Regions from separate parts of the Candidatus Corynebacterium faecigallinarum genome, predicted to be linked through region 3. Evidence: riboswitches for the same ligand, from Rfam matches in the RefSeq annotation. Region 3 holds a riboswitch; each other region holds the start of a gene.
The links. Region 3 has a riboswitch for thiamine pyrophosphate ahead of ACTXPP_RS06805 (FAD-dependent oxidoreductase). Riboswitches for the same ligand answer to the same signal wherever they lie in the genome.
Positions count from the first base shown of each region.

Region 1 (5,470 bases), on a different contig from region 3:
ACCCCGACCGGACAGGTGTCCACCCTTGACGATGACGGTGGTCTCCAGCTCAGCGGCGAGGGTACGCCCCTGGTCCAGCGCCTCGTCCAGATCCTGTGCCCGGGGGGAGCCGCACAGCACGCCCAGCTCGGCGAGGTTAGGGGTGATCACGTCCGCGGCCCGGCACAGTTCGACCAGTGCGGCCTCGGCGTCCTCCGTAAGCAACCGGTCGCCACTGGTGGCGACCATCACCGGGTCGACGACAACCACCGGCACGGGGTGGGCGGCCAGGTAGTCGGCGATCACGTCGGTGATCTCCGCGGTGCCGAGCATCCCGATCTTGACCGCGTCGACGGTGACGTCGTCGAAGACTGCGTCGAGCTGTTCGACGAGGAAACCGGTGCCCGGGGTGTGGATCGACCGCACCCCGTGGGTGTTCTGGGCGACCAGGGCGGTCACCACGCTCATGGCGAACCCTCCGGCGGCTCCGATCGACTTGATGTCGGCCTGGATCCCGGCACCACCGGTGGGATCGGTACCGGCGATGCTGAGGACGCGGGGCAGGGCAGGGGCGGGGTTGGTCATGAGGCTTCCTTCGATGAGGTGAACAGGGAGAGCAGCTGTCGTGCTGCCGTGGTGGCGGCGCTGGTGGATCCGGCGGCCATGATCGCCGAGACCACGCACAGTCCGGCGACGGGGGTATGCGCCAAAGCGGTCGCGTTGCCGGTGCCGACCCCTCCGATGGCCACCGAGGGGATACCGAGAGTCAGCGCGTGGGCGGCGAGCTCGGACACACTGCCGGGGCCCGTCACCCCCAGGGCGCGGCCGGTATTGGTCTTGGTGTCGGTGAGGTGCACCGGGCCGAGACCGAGGACGTCCGGCGGACGGACCCCGAGCCCGACCAGGCGTTGGAGCTCGTCGATCTGCTCGTGCCGGTCGACCGACAGGCCGATCATCGAGGTATCCGGCAGGGTTGCGCGAGCCCCGGCGTAGTCCATGTCGTCCTGCCCGATGTGCAGGTGCAGGCCAAGTTCGGCGGCGATGTCGACCCGGTCGTTGAGGAACAGCGGAACCCCGGTGGGACGCAGGGCCGCGGCAAGTTCTGCCGCCCGGGCGGTGAATCCGGCGAGGTCCAGGTGTTTGTCGCGCAGTTGCACCACGCTGACTCCACCGGAGACAGCGGCGCTCACCAGTGGGCGCACCGCATCGCGTCCGCCGCCGAGATCGGGGTCGGTGACCAGGTACAGCGACCAGTCCGGGGCAGGTGACGGTCGTCGGGTATCAGCTGATGCCGGGGTCACGCCCCGGTCTCCTCGACGCTGACAAGATGGTCCAGACGGTCGTGGGACCCACCCGGTTCAGGGGTGGAGGGGGCGGAGAGTGCGAAAAGGGCGTCGAGCCAGGCAACGGCGAAGCTGCCGGGACCGGTGGATTCTGCAGCGGCGATGCTGCCTGCCGCACCAACGTGGGCGTGGGCGGCAAGAACGGCGTCGTGCGGGTCCAGCGAGGTCGACAGGTAGGCCGCGCACAGTGCGCCCAGGGAACACCCGGTGCCGACGACTCGCTGCATCATCGGGTCACCGGAGTGCAGCCACGTCACACGGTCGTCGGAGACAATGAGGTCCCGGGGGCCGGAAACCGCCACCACCGCACCGGTGCGGGCGGCGAGGTCACGGGCGGCGTCGAGAGCGGCGGCGACCTCGTCGGTGGAGTCGACACCACGGCCACCGGCGGAAACCCCCGACAAGGCGATGATCTCGGAGGCATTGCCCCGGACAGCGGCAGGGCGGTGGGCGACGATGTCACGGGCGAAACCGGTGCGGGCAGCAGGTCCACCGCAGGCCACCGGGTCAAGCACCCACGGGGTGTCGTTGGCGGTGGCACCGCGGACGGCTTCGCGCATGGCGGTGTACTGGGCGGCGGTGGGGCTGCCGGTGTTGACCAGGACCCCGGAGGCGATGGCGGCGAAGTCTGACGCTTCCTCGGGGGTGTCCACCATTGCCGGGGACGCCCCGGCGGCAAGGAGGGCATTGGCCGTGATCTGGGGGACCACGATGTTGGTCAGGCACTGGACCAAGGGGGCGGCCCGGGAGAACTCCGCCTGGGCGGCGGTGAAAGCGTGGGCAAGTGTGGATGCCATGGACAATCCCTTCGCTAGTGTGAACTAGAGCAGGTTCGGCGGGTGTGATCTCAGCGCGTGACCGGTGGGACCGGTGCAGCGCACCCCGTGTCGTTGGGTACTGCAGGTGCTGGCTGGAGGCAGGAACAGACTAGTCGGAGACAGTCTTGACGTCGCGGCCCTCGCCGAACTTCAGGTTGTCGCGGACCTCGATGGAGCGGACGTCGGCCTCATCCTCGAGAGCGCGCAGCTTGGAGAAGGCGTTGCGGGCGTGCAGCTGCTGGCGGGTGGCCACCAGGTGCCAGCGGTTCGGCGACACGGTGTTCATGCCCCAGCTGTAGGCGGCGACGAAGCGGTTGCGGAAGCCCACCATGAACATCAGGTGGACCCCCAGCCACATCAGCCAACCCGGGAAGCCCGAGATCTCGGTCTTGCCCAGCTTCACCACCGCGTTGAAACGCGAGACGATGGCCATGGTGCCCTTGTCGAAGTACTCGAAGGCCGGGCGCTCGCCGGCACCGCTCTCGACCTCGTTGATGATGATCGAGGCGGCGTGCACGCCACCCTGGATGGCCACCTGGGCCAGGCCGGGCAGCTTGTCGTAGCTCATCATGTCACCGACGATGAAGATCTCCTTGTGGTCGCCCACGGAGAGATCGCTGTTCACCGGGACGCGACCGGCGCGGTCGGCCTCGACACCGTCGATCTGGTCGGCGATGTGCTTGCCCAGCGGGCTGGCGGCCACACCGGCGGACCAGATCTTGCAGTATGCGGCGACGCTGGTCTCCTCCTCGGTCTTCATGTTCTTCCAGGTCACGCCGTTCTTGTCGACGTTGGTGACCAGCGAGTCGGTGACGACCTCGACGCCGAGCTTGTTCAGCGTCTTGTGGGCCTTGCGGCCGAGCTTCTTGCCGAAGGGCGGCAGGACCTGGGGGCCACCGTCGACCAGCAGGATGCGGGTCTGCTCGGTGTCGGTGCGGCGGAACTCGTTGCGCAGGGTGCGGTGGGCCATCTCGGCGAGCTGGCCGGCCAGCTCCACACCGGTCGGGCCGGCGCCGACGACGACGAAGGTCAGCAGTCGCTTCTTCTCCTCCGGGTCCTCGGTGATCTCGGCACGCTCGAAGGCGCCGGTGATGCGCGCGCGCAGCTCCAGGGCATCGTCGATGCTCTTCATGCCGGGGGCGAACTCGGCGAAGTGGTCGTTGCCGAAATAGGACTGGCCGGCGCCGGCGGCGACGATGAGCGAGTCGTAGGACAGGACGACATCCTTGCCGCCGAGGTCACCGGTGACGGTCTTCTCGGCGACGTTGACATCGCGCACCTCGGCCTTGATAACCCGGGCGTTGCGCTGCTTGCGCAAGATCTGCCGGATGGTCGGGGCGATCTCACCGGAGGACAGCACACCGGTGGCCACCTGGTACAGCAGCGGCTGGAACAGGTGGTGGTTGGTGCGGTCGATCAGGGTGACGTCCACGTCGGCGCCGGCGAACTTCTGGGCGGCAAACAATCCGCCGAATCCGCCGCCGATGATGACGACGTGGTGGCGGCCCGAGGGGCGAGTCGGGGTGGGGGTCATAGTGCGCTATCTCCTGGTTCTGCAGCGCCCACCGTGTTCCGTGTGCGGTGCGGCTGGTGTGCTCATTCTGCGTTCTTCGCCCGTGTTGTCCGGGCTGATCCGGTGTCGTCCGGTGTAGTGTCGTCTGCCGACGGACCTTCCGGTCACGTCGGACCTGGAATCCATAGTAGTGGTTGTAGTCGCATTACTCATCACGTGGGCAGTGGCTGGGTGGTGTATCGGACATGGTGTTTCCGGTTCCTCCTGGGAATGGGGGGATCGGGGGCCTGTGACAGGGGCCGATCGGACACGTTGGAGTACGGATCGGGCACCCTGATGCACGGTAGGTTCGTCAGCGATAGTAAGTGCCAGTGACGATACTAGCGACGGTAGTGACGGTAGCGACAGTGTTAAGGAGTGGCCGGTGTCAGCAAACGGTTACGTGGACCCCGAGCGGTGGCCGGGGATCAGCCGCACGCCCGATGCGCCCTTCCTCGGTCGCCGCGCCACCCACCTGCAGGAACGACTTGAGAAACTGACCCTGGACCACGGGGTGTCCTTGACCCCGGGGGCCACACCGCGCTTCGTGGTGGAGGACGGACAGGTCCTGGACCGGATCGTGGATGGCGGCTGGTTGGGGTTGGCCGAGGGGTACATGGCAGGAGAGTGGACCGCCGACCCCCTGCCCGAGGTGCTCGGGGTGCTGCTGTCGCAACCGCTGGAAGGCGGACTGGGGCGGGCGCTGTCGAAGCGTCGGCGGCGGGTCAGTGGTCAGGTCCGCTCCGGTGAGCTTCCGGACGCCCTGGTCGACATCTACACCGGCGAGACCCGCGCGACCGGTTCGGCGTTGTTCGCCTCCGGTACCCGGTCCTCGGAGGTGCAGAACCCCACCCAGGGTGGTGAGAGCGCCCCGGTCGTCGTCCGGCATTTCGACGCGCCGGACGATCCGGGCCAGGTCGAGCGCAGCGACATCGACTCCGCGCAGCTCTACCGGATCAACGCGATGCTGGACGAGGCGCAGGTCGGGCCAGGGTCCCGGGTGCTGGAGATGCCCTCGTCCGGCGGGGCTCTGCCGGTGTTGGCGGCCCGGCGGGGCGCGCATGTCGACGTGTTGACCTCGGATGTCGAGCATGCTGCGACGGTGCGTGAGCGTGCCCATGACGCCGGTGTCGGCGGTGCGGTGCGGGTGCAGACCATCCGGGGACCGGTGCCGTCGCCGCGACAGTGGTCGGGCACCTACGATGCGGTGTTCAGTGTCGAGCGCATGGAGGTGCTCGGCGACGACGGTACCTTCCACTTCCTGCGGGCGGTGGAACGCATGCTCGCCGGTGACGGTGTCGCGATGATCCAGACGATCACCTCGACCCCCGGTGAGCAGGACGATACGTCCGGCGGTGCCGCGGCCGGTGCGTCCGACCCGGTGGACCCGGTCGCCCCGGAAATCGTCGCCGAGAGCCTGGACGTGGTGCGGGCCTACATCTGGCCGGCCCTGAACTATCCGACGGTGTCCCATGTGACCGCCCAGGCGAACCGGGCGGGACTGCAGCTGACCGCCCGCAACCGGATGGGCTCGCACTATGCGCTGACCCTGGGGCTGTGGCGTTCGGCGTTCGGAGCCCGGGAGCGGGCTGCTGCTGCCGCCGGATACGACCACGTCTACCGGCGGCTCTGGGACTACCAACTCGCACTGCACCAGGCCCTGGCGACCGTGGGGGCCATCGACTGCCAGCAGTACGTGCTGCGTCGGTTCTGAGCCGCCGGGCCGACGAGGTCGTTAGACTGCTTTCTCATGGGAGACAACGCACACCACACAGCAA
Region 1 covers NZ_JBQQOC010000012.1:43,862-49,331, forward strand. The annotation lists gene ACTXPP_RS08035 (bifunctional hydroxymethylpyrimidine kinase/phosphomethylpyrimidine kinase) at 1-564, opposite strand, end outside; gene thiE (thiamine phosphate synthase) at 561-1,280, opposite strand; gene thiM (hydroxyethylthiazole kinase) at 1,277-2,119, opposite strand; TPP riboswitch at 2,108-2,217, opposite strand; gene ACTXPP_RS08050 (NAD(P)/FAD-dependent oxidoreductase) at 2,250-3,674, opposite strand; gene ACTXPP_RS08055 (class I SAM-dependent methyltransferase) at 4,078-5,406, shown strand; gene ACTXPP_RS08060 (FAD-binding dehydrogenase) at 5,443-5,470, shown strand, end outside.
Region 1: it holds a riboswitch for thiamine pyrophosphate, as region 3 does, so the genes downstream of both, thiM (hydroxyethylthiazole kinase) here and ACTXPP_RS06805 (FAD-dependent oxidoreductase) in region 3, are expected to answer to the same signal.

Region 2 (5,470 bases), on a different contig from region 3:
TTCACGATCCACAACAGTGGAGGGCGCACAGTGAGCCATTGACCGTGTTACCGAAATTCGGCATTTCTCCGATACCGACGCCGGCCCCGACGCCACTGCCGTCCGCAGCGTTTTCAGCGTTCTCAGCGTCCGCAGCGTCCCTCATGAGGTCGACGACCATGTCGGCGAATCCTGCGGTCGACCCGGGCGTCGCCGCCCGGACAAGCTCGACACCGAGCGACCGCGCGGTGTCCCGGGCCTCCGTGTCGAGGTCCCAGAGGACCTCGACGTGGTCCGACACGAAGCCGACCGGGCAGAGGACCACGGGACGCGCGTTGCCGGACGCGGCCCTCGCCTCCAGGTGGTCACAGATGTCGGGATCGAGCCACGGGATCGAGGGCGGGCCGGACCGGGACTGCCACACCACGGTGGGCTCCGTGGTGGCCCCCGCCCCGGCAACGGCGTCAGCACCGAAGGAGCTGGCCTGGAGGATCAACCGCGCACTGTCGCGGACCTGCCTCGAGTAGAGCTGACCACCGACCCCGGGCGGACCTGCCTCGGCATCCGCACTGAGCGGTACGGAGTGGGCGGTGAAGATGAGTTCGGCGCCGTCGCGGTCAGCCGCAGTGGGAAGGGTGGCCCGTGCGGCATCCACCGCGTCGGCGAACTCGGTGATGAAGCGTGGATGGTCGTGGAACTGGCCCAGACGCGTCATCCGGGGCGGGACACTCCCCCGCTCGGTGACAGCTCGTCGGGCCCGTGCGATGTCCTCGTGGTACTGCCGGCACCCGGAGTACCCGCCCCAGGCGGACGTCGCGAACACAGCGGTGTTGCGGACCCCGTCCCGGGCCATGGCCTCGGCGGTGTCCTCGATGAACGGGTGCCAGTTCCGGTTGCCGAAGTACACCGGGATGTCCAGTCCCCGGCGTTCGAGTGCGCTGCGGATGGTGGTGATCATCTCGCGGTTCAGGTCGTTCAACGGGCTACGCCCGCCCAGGGCGAAGTAGTGTTCGCCGACCACCTCGAGCCTTTCCCTAGGGATACCGCGACCCCGGGTGACGTTCTCGAGGAAGGGGACGACGTCCTCCGATTTCTCCGGCCCGCCGAAGGACAGGAGCAGCAGCGAATCAAAGGACAGTTGTGTGTCGGTGCTCAAAGTGCGCAAGAACATCACGCTTTCATGGTGGATATACGCCCACTCAGGGACGCGGCTTGATAAGAGTCAGACTCGCGTCGATACTACATTAGCTAACCTCGTTAGCGATAATATTAGCGATTTACCTCGTCAGTTCAATGCCAGCTCGTGACGCAGCGCCTCCCGGACCGCGGTGAACCTGAAGCGGTGGTCGGCACGACCGAGCTTGTCGCAGAGAACATGCTGGTCCGCCAGGGCCAGCTCCTCGGCCCCTTCCCGACCGAGGAGCACCTGTGGTCCCAGGGTCGGCACCGGGAGAGCGAGCGGGACCCGCAGTGTCTGCAGGTCCGCGAGGACGGCGGCGAAGTCCGCCTGGGTGATCTCCTCCGGGGCCACCGCATTCACCGGCCCCGACATATCAGGGTCGACGACGGCGCGGTGGTAGATGTCCACCAGATCATCCACCGCCACCCAGGGGAAGTGCTGCTCCCCACTACCGAGCGGGCCGCCTCCGATGCGGGACGAGGCTCCCAGGAGTGTCAGCAGTGGTGAGCCTCCGGTCAGCACCAGACCGGTGCGGATGTTCGCTACCCGGAGACCGGCGTCGCGGGCCGGCTGACAGTCCTCCTCCCAGTCGGAGACGACCTCGGCGAGGAAGCCGGCGCCCGGTGCGGACTCTTCGGTGACTGCTTCCGGGCGGTCCGCCCCGTAGTAGCCGACGGCAGAGGCACAGATGAACGTCGTGAGACCGGGGGTCTCGGCGGCAAGCTCGGCGAGCCTGCGCGTCGGACCGACGCGGGACTCACACACAGCGTCACGGTGACTGTCGGTGAAACGTCCGGCGATGGGCGCACCGGCCAGGTGCACCACGGCGTCCACCCCGTCGAGGAGATCGGACGCCGGCGACTCCGGATCCCAGACCCGGCCACCCGGCCTCTCACTCCGCGACAGGGGAATCACGGTGTGCCCCGCGGTCTGCAGCATCGCCACCAGCTGGGTTCCGACGGTTCCACTGGGCCCGGTGACGGCGACGGTCAGCGGCGTACCGTCCCACTGCCGCATCTCCTCCAGTCGACGAAGGTCGGCGGTGAGCTGACGGTCACGGTAACTCGTGATCCTCGACAGCAGTGCATCCGGCGCATTGGTGGTGATGGTGTCGGTGACCGTGCAGGACAACTCGCCGTTCGGAGCGATCTCGTGCTGGTGGCGCCAGGTGACGAGGGTGTTCAGGGCCGTCCGCGGCGTGGACTCCAGGACGTCCGTGAACCTGCGTCCGTCCTCGAACTCCCCGGCCTGGTGCCGGGCACGCCAGGCGACGCCGCCCGGGAGCCGGAAGGTGGTGGTGCCGTCGCGGAGACTGTCCGCTTCACCGGTGACCGTCATCCTGGCGATACCGGGCGTCAGCCTGACCACGGCACCCGGGCGGGTGTGCCAGTCCCAGGCGGTGTCGGCGGAGACCGGGAGGTAGGTGTGGTGGAAGAATGGCTGCGGTCGCAGGAATGACATTCTTCCGATGCTACGAAAATTTCAGTCCGCGTGAATTTAAAACGGTTAATTCCGGACCGGTACTGTCACCGAAATAATGGCCCGATAGCCATATGTTCGCACCGTCATTCTTCCGGTGCAGTGCCGCGTCTAGTACACTGTTCACGCTGGACGGTGCCCCTACGTGACGAGATGACGATGCAGACCGACTACTGGTACGACGGGCGCGACCCCAACGTGGAGCTTCTCGAGGCCCTGCGTCGGTTCCGGGGCGCCGACCATGACATGCGTCAACGGATGTGCGGTCGGATGCGACTCAACTCCACCGACCTGGAGGCCATCCGGCTGATCTCCGCGGCCGAGCGCGCTGGGGCCGTCTTCACTGCTCGTGACCTGTCTTCGGCCCTGCAGATCTCGACGGCGGCGACCGCGAAGCTGCTCAACCGGCTCACCGGTTCCGGCCATGTCGTGCGCACCGGCCACCCCAGTGACCGGCGGTCGGTGACGTTGACGGTGACGGACCTCTCCCGGGACGAGATGTCCGATGCGCTAGGCCCGATGCACGACAGGATGATGCAGGTGGCCCGGCAGGTGTCTCCGTCCGCCCGGCGCGAGATCATCGACTTCCTGGACGCGATGGTCGATGTCTTCACCGAGGAGACCGAGGAGAGCGCAGACACGGACGAGCCGGAAAGTCATTTCCCGTAGACTAGCTAACCCGGTGAGCTATACGAAGCGTTGGTGATGACGAAGAACCAGCGTGGCAGTCTCGCCGGTGCGGTCTTTCACTCGGACCACGGCAGTGTCTACACGTCCGGGGCATTTCAGGACACCTGTCGCCGCCTGGGGCTGCGCCAGTCGATGGGCGCGATCGGTACCAGCGCGGACAACGCGCTGGCCGAGTCGTTCAATGCCGCACTCAAGCGCGAGGTCCTCCAGGACGCGAAGACCTTCACCAACCAGCTGGTGTGCCGTCGGGACGTGTTCCGGTGGTGTATCCGCTACAACACCGTCCGTCGGCATTCGTGGTGCGGGTATCTCACACCACAGGCGTTTGAGTCGCAGTCGTCCGGTAAGCTCCGACTCGTATCTTGACTACATCCCCGTGTCCACCATCAGGGGTTCGGGCCCCAGGGCCCCTACATGTTGTGCCACACCGATCCCGCCCCGCCGGCAGCTACGCACTCTGAATCACGAAGAGCCGGTTTTGATGTGTCCTCACTGCCGTGGTAGGCATGAGGCGTCCACACGGGTGCCCCACGAGGGGCTGAGACCGGACTGTGATCGTCCGGGACCGTCGAACCTGATCCGGTTGATACCGACGTAGGAAGTGAGGAGCGTAGCTGTGTCTACCCCGTCTGCCCCGTCCACCCCTGTCCAGCAGCACCCCGCGCACCGTTGCGGATGGATCGAAGACCACGGCATCCGGGTCCCGGTCACCGAGATCCACCAGGAGAACTCCCCGGACGGCGGCCCCAACCCGCCACTGCAGGTCTACCGGACCGCCGGGCCGGGCAGCGTCCCGGAAGAAGGCCTGGCCCCCTGGCGTGAAGAATGGATCCGGGCACGTGGAGACACCCGTATCGGGCGTTTCCGTGAACGACAGTTGATCGACGACGGCCGGGCCGCCGTCCGCCGTGGCGCACCGTCCCAGCAGTGGCAGGGACGACGTCCTGAACCCCGTCATGCTGAACCGGGCCGCACGGTGACGCAGATGCACTACGCGCGTCGGGGTGTCGTCACCCCGGAAATGCGGTTCGTGGCCCTGCGGGAGAACTGCGACGTGGAACTGGTGCGCAGCGAAGTCGCCGCCGGTCGCGCGATCATCCCGCTGAACATCAACCACCCGGAATCCGAGCCGATGATCATCGGTCGGGAGTTCCTGGTGAAGATCAACGCCAACATCGGAAACTCGGCGGTGACCAGCTCGATCAGTGAGGAGGTGTCGAAGCTGGAATGGGCCGCCACCTGGGGCGCCGACACACTGATGGACCTGTCCACCGGCAACGACATCCACACCACCCGGGAATGGATCATCCGCAATTCGCCCATCCCCATCGGCACCGTCCCGATCTACCAGGCACTGGAGAAGGTCGACGGCAACGCAGAGGCACTGACCTGGGATATCTACCGCGACACGGTGATCGAACAGTGCGAGCAGGGCGTGGACTACATGACCGTGCACGCCGGGGTCCTGCTGCGCTACATCCCGCTGACCGCCGACCGGGTCACCGGAATGGTGTCGCGCGGGGGATCGATCATGGCGGGCTGGTGCCTGGCGCACCACGAGGAGAACTTCCTCTACACACACTTCGACGAGCTCTGTGAGATCTTCGCCGCCTACGACGTCGCCTTCTCACTCGGCGACGGTCTGCGCCCCGGATCGATCGCGGACGCGAATGACGCCGCACAGTTCGCCGAACTCGACACCCTCGCCGAACTGACCCACAGGGCGTGGGAGTACGACGTGCAGGTCATGGTGGAGGGTCCCGGTCACATCCCGCTCCACCAGATCCGCGAGAACGTCGAACGTCAGCAGGAGCTGTGCGACGGGGCGCCGTTCTACACGCTCGGACCGCTGGTCACCGACATTGCGCCGGGATACGACCACATCACCTCGGCCATCGGGGCGGCCGAGATCGCCCGCCACGGTACCGCCATGCTCTGTTACGTCACCCCCAAGGAACACCTCGGCCTGCCGAACCGGGACGACGTGAAGACCGGTGTCATCACCTACAAGATCGCCGCACACGCCGCCGACGTGGCCAAGGGGCATCCAGGAGCCACAGCACGCGACGACGCCCTGTCCAAGGCCCGGTTCGAGTTCCGGTGGCGTGACCAGTTCGCCCTCGGGTTGGACCCGGTCACCGC
Region 2 covers NZ_JBQQOC010000038.1:396-5,865, reverse strand. The annotation lists gene ACTXPP_RS13235 (ferrochelatase) at 2-1,150, opposite strand; gene ACTXPP_RS13230 (TIGR01777 family oxidoreductase) at 1,265-2,620, opposite strand; gene ACTXPP_RS13225 (MarR family winged helix-turn-helix transcriptional regulator) at 2,774-3,307, shown strand; partial or broken gene ACTXPP_RS13220 (transposase) at 3,332-3,694, shown strand; TPP riboswitch at 3,838-3,946, shown strand; gene thiC (phosphomethylpyrimidine synthase ThiC) at 3,945-5,470, shown strand, end outside.
Region 2: it holds a riboswitch for thiamine pyrophosphate, as region 3 does, so the genes downstream of both, thiC (phosphomethylpyrimidine synthase ThiC) here and ACTXPP_RS06805 (FAD-dependent oxidoreductase) in region 3, are expected to answer to the same signal.

Region 3 (5,470 bases):
GCTGCTCCACGGTGACCAGCGGGTTGATCCGGGCCACCGCGTCAGCCGCGGACTCCACCTTGGCCCGACCGATGTCGGACACACCGTGGACCACCTGACGCTGGAGGTTCGACACATCGACCACGTCATCGTCGACGATCCCGATGGTGCCCACCCCGGCGGCGGCCAGGTAGTGCAGGGCCGGGGAACCCAGCCCGCCGGCACCGGTGACCAGCACGCGGGCGTTCTTCAGCCGACGCTGACCCTCATGTCCGATGTGCTCCAGGGTGAGGTGGCGGGCGTAGCGCACCAGCTCGTCCCGGGTGAGTTCCGCAGCGGGCTCGACGAGCGGGGCGAATGGGAGGGACTTCGGCGATTTCGGCGACTCTACGGTCACAGCGACTCGGCCTCCCGGCTGGAACCGGCGGCGATACGTCCCTCCATCGGGGAGGACGCCAGTGCCCCGTCGGCCAGGCCGCGCTTGGGGATGCGTCCGGCATGCCGGGCGAGATGTCCCGCCGTGACGGCATGGCGCATGGCGGTGGCCATCGCCGCCGGGTCCTGCGCGCGGGTCACCGCGCTGGCGAGCAGCACACCGTCGCAGCCCAGCTCCATGGCCTGCGCGGCATCGGAGGCGGTGCCGACCCCGGCGTCGAGGATCACCGGGACCGAGGCGCGGGCGCAGATCAGCTCGATGTTGTGCGGGTTCAGGATGCCCAGCCCGGTTCCGATCGGCGAGCCCAGCGGCATCACCGCGACGGCACCGGCGGACTCCAGGGCCAGGGCGACGGCCGGATCGTCGGAGGTGTAGGCGTAGACCTCGAAACCGTCGTTGGTGAGCTGTTCGGTGGCGTCGACGAGTTCCACGACATCCGGCAGCAGTGTGCGGTCGTCGGCGAGGATCTCCAGCTTCACCCGGTTGGTGCCCAGCGCCTCACGGCCCAGCTGGGCGGTGAGCAGGGCGTCGCGGCTGGTGTAGCAGCCGGCGGTGTTCGGCAGGACGTCGATGCCCAGCTTGTTGAGCAGTCCGAACAGGGAGGTGCCGGTGGAGGGGTCGAAGCGGCGCAGCGCCACGGTGGTCAGCTGGGTCCCGGAGGCGGACAGCGCGTCCTCCAACACAGTCATCGAGGTCGCCCCGCCCGTGCCCATGATCAGGCGGGACTGAAGGGTGGTGGAGCCGATGGTGAGTGAATCTGTGGCGGTCACGGTCTTAGCCTCCCTGCATTGCGGTGATGATCTCGATCTCGGCGCCCTCGCCGAGCACGGTCGTGGTCCAGCGGCTGCGCGGGACGACCGCGGAGTCGTGGGCGACGGCGACACCGACCTGGTCGTCGTCGGGGGAGTGCCCGGTGACGTCGGTGACGATGTCGGCGACGGTGGTGGTGTCGGCGACGGTACGGGGGTCGCCGTTGACGGTGACGGTGATGCTCATGAGGTCCTCGCTGAAGATGCTGAAGATACTGAAGATGCTGCGAAACGGTTGGGGTCGGTGGCGGCCAGGATGGCCTGGTCGGTCGCTGTGGTGGCTGGGGCGCCTGCGGCGTCTGGGGTGCCGGTCACCAGTGATGCGGTGAGGCGTCCGCCCAACGGGGCCAGCAGGACGCCATGGCGGGAGTAGCCGGTGGAGACGACCACCCCGTCCACCCCGTCGAGGTGTCCGATGTAGGGCAGGTCATCGGGAGTGCCGGGCCGGGCACGCGCCAGGATCTCGGTGAGTTCCAGCTCCGCGGCCCCCGGGACAAGCACCTGGGCATCGCGTAGCAGCTGGTAGGCCCCCTCCAGGGTGACCCCGTCGAAGCCGTCCTCGCGCTCGGTCGCGCCGATGACGATCTTCCCGTCCGTGCGCGGTACCAGGTACACCGGACGGCCGTCGACCAGTCCGCGGATGGTGCGCTCGATCAGAAGTGGGTGGTCGGGTTTCAGCCTGGCCCGCAGGATGTCGCCGTGTACCGGACGCAGTTTCACACTGGCGGCCTCGGGAAGCCCCTCGATGCTGTCCAGTGACAACCCGGGGCACAGGACAGTGGTGTCCGCCTGCAACTCGGTGTCGTCGTCGAGGCGTACCCCGGTGACCCGTACGGCGCCCTGGTTGGCGCCCTGGTTGGCGACCTGGTTACTGTCCAGACCGGCACGCAGCACCGACATGACCCGCTGCTGGACCAGACTGCCCTGCGGCGAACCGGGTTCAGACGGCGCGGTGAAGGCCTCGATGAGGGCGGGGATGAGCACCCGTGGATTGACCTGGTGGTCGTCGCTGACCAGGAATGCCCCGGAGATCGAGGGGGAGAGGGCGGGTTCGAGCCTGCGGGCCTGTCGGGTGGTCAGCTGCTCGACCTGCATACCGCTGGCCCGCTGCAGATCGGCGAGGTCGGCGAAAGCGCCACGGTCACCGCTGTGTGCGCCGATGTCGAGGGTCTCGGTGTCGCGGTATCCCACCGGGTGGCCCACGGCGTCCTCGAGCTCGGCGATGAACCCCGGGTAGGCCGCCGCCGAGGCGACCATGAGCTCCCGCATCGTGTCGTGCTGGTAGACGACCTCACTGACCGCGGCGATCATCCCGGCGGCGGCATGGCTGGCGCCGTTACCCGGGGTCGGGTCCACGACGGTGACGGTCTGACCTGCACGGCGTAGGTTCCAGGCGGTGGTGAGTCCGGCGACTCCCGCGCCGACGACGATGGTGTCGGCACCTGTGCCAATGGCTGGCTGCATCTTTTCCTCCGGCGGCATGATCCGCATCAGGTGTGAACGGTCGGCCGGTGCCCCGGCCCTCTCAGCCCCGGTGTCAGGGGCTCCCGCAGTGCTGTTCTCGCTGGGTTCTTTGTAACTACTATTCCACTGCCTATTTCACCACACAGGCACTGGACGCTTCGATGTCGGACCCCGGTGTCGGACAGGTGGGATCACCCGGTGTCGGACAGGTGGGACCATTCGATGGGTTTTCGCCCCAGGAACGACGATCCATCCCACCTTTCGGACATCTCATGTGGTGGCAGGTGTTCAGGGAGCCAGGGAATCAGGGGTGGTGGTCGCCCAGGTGGGCAGTGATTGCTTCTACCGCAGCATCTGCCTGGGCGTTGTCGATACAGGAGACCTCGACAATCTTCTCGTCGTGCAGAATGATCCGGAAGCCAGGCCCGCTCTGGGTGATCAGTCCGGTTCCCTGGATGCTCTTGCGCCAGCCCCAGCCTCCCCAGTCCCAGATGTTGACGGCGACAGGGGCGACGGCCTCGATGTCGGAGTAGGGGACCGTCTGTCGTGGGACGCCTACCCAGGTGCTCACGTGGAAGCCTTCGTTGTCGACCCGCATCCGCCACACCGGGGCAGTGGCGGCGAAGGCGATGACGGCAAGGACCGGAACGGTGAACCACCAGGGGGAGTCGGAGATGATGAGGAGTACGGCAGCGGCCAGCAGTGAGCCCACAATGAGCACCATGACCGGCCACGTCAGCCTGTTCCAGGCGGACCATGTTTGCGAGGTTGTCGGAGGGGTCGAAGCAGATCCCTGGTGAGATGCCGTCATGATTCCGCCGTTGCCTCGGTTGTCGGTTGTCGGTTGTCGGTCGTCGGGGGGGAGAATGCCCGATGCTACCAGCTCGCAGGCTTCTGGATCGCGCGCATGCTGGAGGTATGAACACCGACACAGCCATCATCACCGGAGGAGCCGGCGGCATGGGACTGGCTACCGCCAGGAAACTCGTCGCTGACCACACGATCGTGCTTACCGACGTCAACGGTGACAAGCTCTCTGCAGCAGCCGAGACTCTCGCCGCAGACGGAATCGAAGCACGCACCGTCGTCGCCGACATCACCGACCGGGACAATGTCCGTGAGCTGTTCACCGAGGCAGAACGCTTCGGTCACGTCCGTGCCGTGGTGCATTCGGCCGGGGTGAGTCCGCAGATGGGGGACGCCGAGTTCATCGTCCGTGTCAACGCCGTCGGCACCGTCAATATCGCTCGGGAGTACCTTCGCATCGCAGAGGAGGGGGGGATGCGCTGGTCAACGTCGCCTCCATCGCCGGTCACATGACCCCGCAGGCCCTGCAGCCCACCCGGACTTATGCCAAGGCGCTCACCGACGTGGATGCTCTCGCGGCCAAGCTGGTGAAGGGGACGCGGATCGCACCGGAGGCGTCGCGACCCGGCATGGCCTATTCCAGTTCCAAGGGGTTCGTGATCTGGTACTCGGCGAAGATCGCCGCGGAGTTCGGCGCGAAGGGCGCCCGTGTCCTGTCGGTGTCCCCGGGGTCCTTCGACACCGACATGGGCCAGCTTGAGGAGGACCACGGCTTCGGGAAGATGGTCGAATACGCGGCACTGAAGCGCTTCGGGACGCCGGACGAGATCGCCGCCGTGCTGGCCTTCGCCGTGGGGCGCGACGCAGGGCACCTCACCGGCACCGACATCCTCGTCGACGGCGCCAACAAGGCCGGCCTGGGAGTCAAAGTCATGATCGACATGGCCCGGAGCCAGTAGGAAGGCTTTTTCCGCACGTGCGCACTTCATCGCGCGCATTCCCGCGCTAGCTGGAGATGTGCACCCCGTAGTGTTCCAGTACCGCGAGGCCGCGCCGGGCATCGTCACAGTTCAGTTCGATCGTGTGCCGATTGGTCCGGGTGATGCGGATACCTGGCCCTGACTTCGTGATGAGGCCGGTACCGCTGCCGTTGAGGCGCCAACCCCAGCCGCCCCACTCGCCGGGCCGGATCGTCACGGGCTCGGCATGGCTGATCTCGTCGAAGGGGACAAGTGCCTTCGGGATCCCGAGTAACGACCGGTAGCTGAACCCCCGGGAGTCGACCCGGATTCTCCACATGCAGGAGCCCAGGCACGCGACGACGATGATCGCGACGAGGAGGGCCACCGACCACACCGGTACCCCGCTGGCGAGACACAGGATCGTGGTTCCGACCGTCACCCCCACAATGAACACCTGCACCCAGGTCCCCATGATTTCGGTGCGGAACCACACCACCGACGCATTCTCCGGTGCATTGATCTTCCCGGTGGTCTGGTCGATCTCGACCGGTTCGTCCGTTAGATCATCGTCAATCACCGATCGACCGGCCACCACAGCGAGTACGACAGCGATGAGGACGGGGAGAACTGCCGCCCACCAGATGGTCGAGGTGCTGATCCGGGCGGCAGCGGCATCAGTCAGCCCCTGTTGGTCCACGAAGATCCGCACCTGAAGGGTCATCACCAGTGCCACCGTCCAGCCGAGTATCGCCGCATTGGTTCGCGCGGCGCGGGGTGTGCTGAATCCGCTGCGGGTGAGGGCGGCGAAGACGAGCAGTGTCCCCAGCGAGAGGCCGGTGAGTAGGAGGATGGCCGAGGCGGGGGAGGAGAATCCGTTTGCCGTTCCGTCGCCGGACCAATGGATGGCCATCGGGTCCGGGACATTGGCGGCCAGGATCGAGGCCCACACACACGAGCCGAGAATCAGGCCGGCGAGCGGAATGCTGACGCGTCGGGTCATGACAGGCCCTTCT
Region 3 covers NZ_JBQQOC010000009.1:110,694-116,163, forward strand. The annotation lists gene moeB (molybdopterin-synthase adenylyltransferase MoeB) at 1-376, opposite strand, end outside; gene ACTXPP_RS06795 (thiazole synthase) at 373-1,185, opposite strand; gene thiS (sulfur carrier protein ThiS) at 1,190-1,411, opposite strand; gene ACTXPP_RS06805 (FAD-dependent oxidoreductase) at 1,408-2,688, opposite strand; TPP riboswitch at 2,673-2,785, opposite strand; gene ACTXPP_RS06810 (hypothetical protein) at 2,993-3,412, opposite strand; gene ACTXPP_RS06815 (SDR family NAD(P)-dependent oxidoreductase) at 3,607-4,008, shown strand; gene ACTXPP_RS06820 (SDR family oxidoreductase) at 4,005-4,454, shown strand; gene ACTXPP_RS06825 (DUF1648 domain-containing protein) at 4,501-5,457, opposite strand; gene ACTXPP_RS06830 (GntR family transcriptional regulator) at 5,454-5,470, opposite strand, start outside.

Region 4 (5,470 bases), on a different contig from region 3:
CTTGTGCAGTTGCACTACCCAGGGTACGCGCGGCCGGCCACCGAACGCACTGATCGGTGGACACCTGCCTCGCACACCGGGGCCATACCGGGTCATACCGAGGTCTGATTCCCTCGGACGATTCCTCCACTACTGTGAGCACCATGGGTCCTGAAGTAATCGTCGTCCTCCTCATGGCAGCCGCGGTCCTCGCCTGGCTGGTCATGTTCGTTGTCGCCCTGGTGGAGATCATCAAGCACCGCCAGATCAGTGGCGGCGGCAAGGTGGTCTGGGTGCTGATCGCCTTCGCCTTCCCCATCCTCGGGCCGATCCTCTGGTTCGTGTGGGGACGCCACGGCGCCCTCGGCAGCCTTTAACCGGCCAGGTTCCCGCCCAGGTTCCCGCGGAGCGTCGTCGCCGGGTAGGACGTCCTGAACAACCCACGCTCCTGCAGCACCGGCACCACCAGCTCCACGAAGTCCTCCACACCACCCGGCAAGGTCGGCGGCATGAGGTTGAACCCGTCGGCACCACCGCCGGTGACCCACCGCTGCATCTCGTCGGCGATCTGCTCCGGAGTGCCCACGAATGTGGCATGACCACCACCAGCAGCCAAGAATCCCAGCAGGTCACGCACGGTGATACCTGGGGTCGTCTCGATGATCCGCAGGATCGTGCCGTAGCGTCCGGCCGGGCCGGTGAACTCCTCCAGCGGCGGCAGCTCCGGCACCGGGGCATCCAACTCCCAGGCCGCGGTGGTGGTGTCCTGCCCGACGAAGAAGGACAGCTGCGCCAGCGAATCCTCCACCGGCAGCAACTCATTGAGCGCCCGCTGCTTGTCGCGGGCCTCCTGCTCGGTGCGTCCGACGAAGGTGACCAGCCCCGGCATGACGATGAGCTCGTCAGGGTCGCGTCCTACCTTCGCGGCACGCGCGCGTACGTCGGAGCGGTAGGACGCTGCGGACTCCAGATCCCACGCCACCGCGTAGATCCCCTCGGCGTGGCGTGCGGCGAGGTCACGGCCTGGTTCGGACGCCCCGGCCTGGAACAGCACCGGACGCCCCTGCGGGGTGGAGGGGATGTTCAGCGGACCGTCGACGTCGAAGAACCGGCCATGGTGGTCGATGACCTGGGCTGATGAGCGGTCGGTGGCGTCGGGCCAGGAGTCCCAGAGGGCGGTGACCGCGTCGATGAACTCGTCGGCCCGGGCGTAGCGCTCGGCATGGCCCGGCAAAGCGTCCATGCCGTGGTTGCGGGCCTCGGCGTCGGTCATGGAGGTCACCACGTTGATCCCGGCGCGACCACCGGAGATGTGGTCCAGGCTGGCGCTGACACGGGCGGCGTGGAAGGGCGTCCAGAACGTCGAGGAGACGGTGGACACCACGCCGATGTGGCTGGTCGCGCGGGCGATGGCGGTGAGTGTGGTCAGCGGTTCCAGGAACCAGCCGGGGCCGGGGACGGGGCTGTGCGCCTGGCCGTCGGCGAGGAAGAAGGCGTCGAACAGGCCGCGTTCGGCTGTCTGGGCCAGCGACTCCCACCAGGTGATGTCGCCGAGCCGGGTGGCGGGTTCACCGGTGCTGTCACCGGGCGCCCGCCACGCCGCCGAATGGTGTCCGCAGCCGTAGGCGAAGAGGTTGAGGTGCATCTGTACATCCGTCATTCAGGCATCAGTCCTTCACCAGTCCGCCGTCGACGACCAGGTTCTGGCCGGTCACCGCACGCGCCCACGGGGAGGCGAAGAACAGTACGCTGTCGGCGAACTGCTCCGGGGTGGTGACCTCGCGCAGTGGGGTGCCGGACGCAATGCCGTCGAAGACCTCCTCCGGGGTGGCCGCCGAAGCGTCGGTGGTGCGCAGCAGACCACCGGAGACCATGTTCACCGTGATCGCGTCCGGGCCCAGATCATCGGCGAAGGTCCTGGTCAGAGACAGTAGCGCGGCCTTGGCGGCGGTGTAGTCGTGGTAGGGCACCACCGGGTACTGGAAGAGGTTCGTGCCGATGTTGACCACGCGTCCGGACCCGGCGGCGCGGAAGTCGTCCAACGCCGACTGGATGACGTTGAGTGAGCCACGGACCGCACCGTCGAACTGTGCGGTGAAGGAACTGTAGGGGATCTCGGCGGCCTTGTCGCGGGCGTCGCCGTTGAAGGAGAAGTCCACCAGGGCGTTGTTGACCACGGTGGTCACCGGTCCCAGCCCGGCGGCGGCGACGGCGGCGAAGATCCCCTCGACCTGCTCGCGGTCCCGCACGTCGGCGTGCACGGCCAGGGCTTTGCCGGGGTGCTCGGCGACGATGGCGGCCGCGGCGTCCGCACTGGAGTGGTAGTTCACGATCACCGTCGCGCCCTCGCGGAGAAAGGCCTCGGTGATGGCGGCGCCGAGGCCGCGGGCTCCGCCGGTGACCAGGACGGTCTGCTCGGACAGGGGAAGCTGCTGGGTCAGACTCTCGGTCTTGTTCTGGGTCATGCTCATGCCTTTCAAAAGAGGTCACAAGCGGAAGGGGCATCGGGTGTGCTGCTGCTACGGGCGCTGCACGACTCATGGGGTACAGCCCACGACACACACCGGTGATGCCGGACAATCCCTCCGCCAGTACGAACTGGTTCAGGTTCAACGGGTGTGGTCTCAGCCGTGCCCGCCGGGTATTCCCCGACCAACCACGGCACCCCGTGTCGTCCGCGAGGGTAGCACGACAATTGCTGTCCACCCCCCGCTGTACGGTGGGATTATGCAGATCGTCCTGATGATCCTGGGTGTCCTCGGCGGGCTCGTCGTCGGTGCCGTCGCGCTGGCCGGCGTCACCTGGCTGCTGGCCAATGTGATGCGCCGGGTACTGGGGGTTCCCGTCGGTTGGCCGCGGTCGATCCTCGTCGCCCTGCTGGTCGCACTGTCCACCGGTGGGCTGGTCGCGCTGGCCGTGGAACAGTTCTTCACCACCGGTGGCGGGCGTGACGTCTCCCCCGGTCCGGCGATCATCCTCGGGCTGATCGCCCTGATGTGGATGCTCGGCTTCGGTGCGGCCCTGCTGACGGTGATGGAGCTGGTCGTCCCCACTGGTGCCGGGTTCTCCCCCGGCGGGTCGGCAGGACGTTCCGGTCGCTCCGGGGGCTCCCGCATCGGCCGGCAACGTGCCCGCAACCGTCGGTACCGACAGGTCATGGCCATCTTCGTACGCAAGGGCCTCACCGCCCGTAAGCCGAGCATGACCGAGGCGGCCAAGGCATTCCGCGAGGCCCTGGAGGAATCCGGCACCACCTTCGTCAAGCTGGGTCAGAACCTGTCGACCCGGGACTCCGTCCTGCCGCCGGAGTTCATCAAGGAGCTCTCGTCGTTGCAGACCGGGGCGTCGCCGGAACCGTGGGAGCGTATCGGCCCGGCCATGGCCGAGTCCCTCGGCGCCGACCCGGAGACCGTCTTCGCCACGGTCGAGCGCGAGCCGATGGCTGCGGCGTCCGTCGCCCAGGTGCACCGTGCCACGCTGGACGACGGCACCCGGGTGGTCCTGAAGGTGCAGCGTCCCGGTACCCGCGAGGTGGTGCTCAACGACACCGACATCGTGATGCGGATCTGCGACTGGCTGGAGTTCCGCACCGACTGGGGCCGGGAGATGGGCATCCGTCGGCTCGCAGCGTCCTTCACCAGCACCCTGGCCGAGGAGCTGGACTACCGGCGCGAGGCGGCGAACATGCGCGAACTGGCCGAACCGCTGCGTTCCACGAAGGTGCTCATGCCGCAGGTGTACGACGAGTACAGCTCCGAACGTCTGCTCGTGATGGGCGAGTTGGACGGCACCCCGCTCGGCAGCGTGGACCTTGACGACTACTCCACCGGGCAGCGTCGTGGGCTCGGTGATGCGCTGATGGTGTCGGTGATGCGTCAGATCCTGGAGTACGGGGTGTTCCAGGCCGACCCACACCCGGGCAATGTCCTGGTGATGGACGGTGCGGTCTGGGAGGACTCCTGGCAGCGCACCGTCGGACCGGTGCACATCTCCTCGGAGACGGTGGAGCAGCGTGAGGTCGGGCTGGGGATGCTGGACTTCGGGGCCGTGGGGCACCTCGACACGACCGACCGTCGGCACCTGACCATGGTCTTCGCCGCGATCGAGCGGGGTGATTCCCGGATCCTCACCGATGCGCTGCTGAGTCTGCTGGACCGTCCGGACGGTCTGGACGTCCGCACCCTGCAGCGTGATGTGTCTGTTCTCCTGGCTCGTTACCGGGGCGGGGTCGGCAAGGGTGAGGGCATGGCACTGTTCGGTCAGCTGACCACACTGGTGAACAACCACCGGCTCGTCGTACCGGAGAACATCGCCTCGGCGCTGCGCAGTCTCGGGGAGATGGAGGGCACGCTGCGGCTGATCCTGCCGGACTATCCGCTGGTGGAGACCGCGCGGGAGCAGGGTACGGCGCTGATCAAGGAGCAGGCGCACCCCTCGAGTGTGAAGGACGCTGCGTCAGGGCTGATGCTGGAGTCACTGCCTATGCTGCAGGAGTTGCCGCGCAAGGTCAGCGGGATCGTCGGTGACCTGCAGGACGGCCGGCTGTCGCTGAGCATGCGGATGTTCCGCAACCCCGACGACCGGGCGTACCTCACCGGGCTGCTGCAGCAGTTCACCGTGGCGTTGGTCGCCGGCTTCTGTGTGCTGGGCGGGGTGATGCTCATCGCCTTCGGTGACGGAGGGCCGGTGCTGGTCGACAAGCTGACCTGGCATGCGGCGATGGGTTATGTGGTGCTGTTCTGCGGGTTTCTGCTGGCGCTGCGCACCGTGGCGATGGTGCTCTTCAGCCGGAGATAACCACGCCCAGGGGTACGCTCCCGACCCCTGACCCGTACCCCTGGGCATGCACATTTCGATCACGGCGGCCGGGGGCGGAGTCGGGCTGAGGGTCCCGGATGGTAGGTCCCGGTCAGGGGACTCAGCACTCCCCTATCCTTGGGCACCATGGTCAACCCACTGCTCGTCGAGGCGCGCCTGCTCGCCCAGGGTCTCGTCTCCCCCACCGCCACCAGCCCACAAGAGGTCCTCACCGCCATGGGTCCGATGCAGGGCCAGGAGCTCGGCGGGGTGATCAGCTCGATCGCGCTACGCCTCAGAGATCGGAAACAGACGGATCAGAAGGATGCCGCACAGCAGGTCACGGATGCCTTCGACCGCGGGGCGATCGTCCGCGGCTACCCCATGCGCTCCACCGTCTTCGCCCTGGCCGCCGAAGACGCCCGCTGGGTCACCGAACTGTGCTCGAGGCAGCAGCGCAGGGAGTCCCGGCGTCGGCTGGAGCGCGACGGGCTGACCGACTCCGACATCGCCCGCGCCCATGACGTCCTCGACGAGCACCCGGGCGGGCTGACCCGAGCCGAGCTCGACGAGCAGTTCATCGCCTGCGGTCTGCCCGGCAACCAGTCGATGCGCTACCTGCTGATCCGCGACATGATGCTGCACGGCACCGCGGTCTACGGCCCGTTCCGGCAGGGCGACCAGGTGATCGTCG
Region 4 covers NZ_JBQQOC010000042.1:3,384-8,853, reverse strand. The annotation lists gene ACTXPP_RS13475 (PLDc N-terminal domain-containing protein) at 144-356, shown strand; gene ACTXPP_RS13470 (LLM class flavin-dependent oxidoreductase) at 353-1,639, opposite strand; gene ACTXPP_RS13465 (3-oxoacyl-ACP reductase) at 1,647-2,444, opposite strand; TPP riboswitch at 2,542-2,658, opposite strand; gene ACTXPP_RS13460 (ABC1 kinase family protein) at 2,707-4,776, shown strand; gene ACTXPP_RS13455 (DNA glycosylase AlkZ-like family protein) at 4,924-5,470, shown strand, end outside.
Region 4: it holds a riboswitch for thiamine pyrophosphate, as region 3 does, so the genes downstream of both, ACTXPP_RS13465 (3-oxoacyl-ACP reductase) here and ACTXPP_RS06805 (FAD-dependent oxidoreductase) in region 3, are expected to answer to the same signal.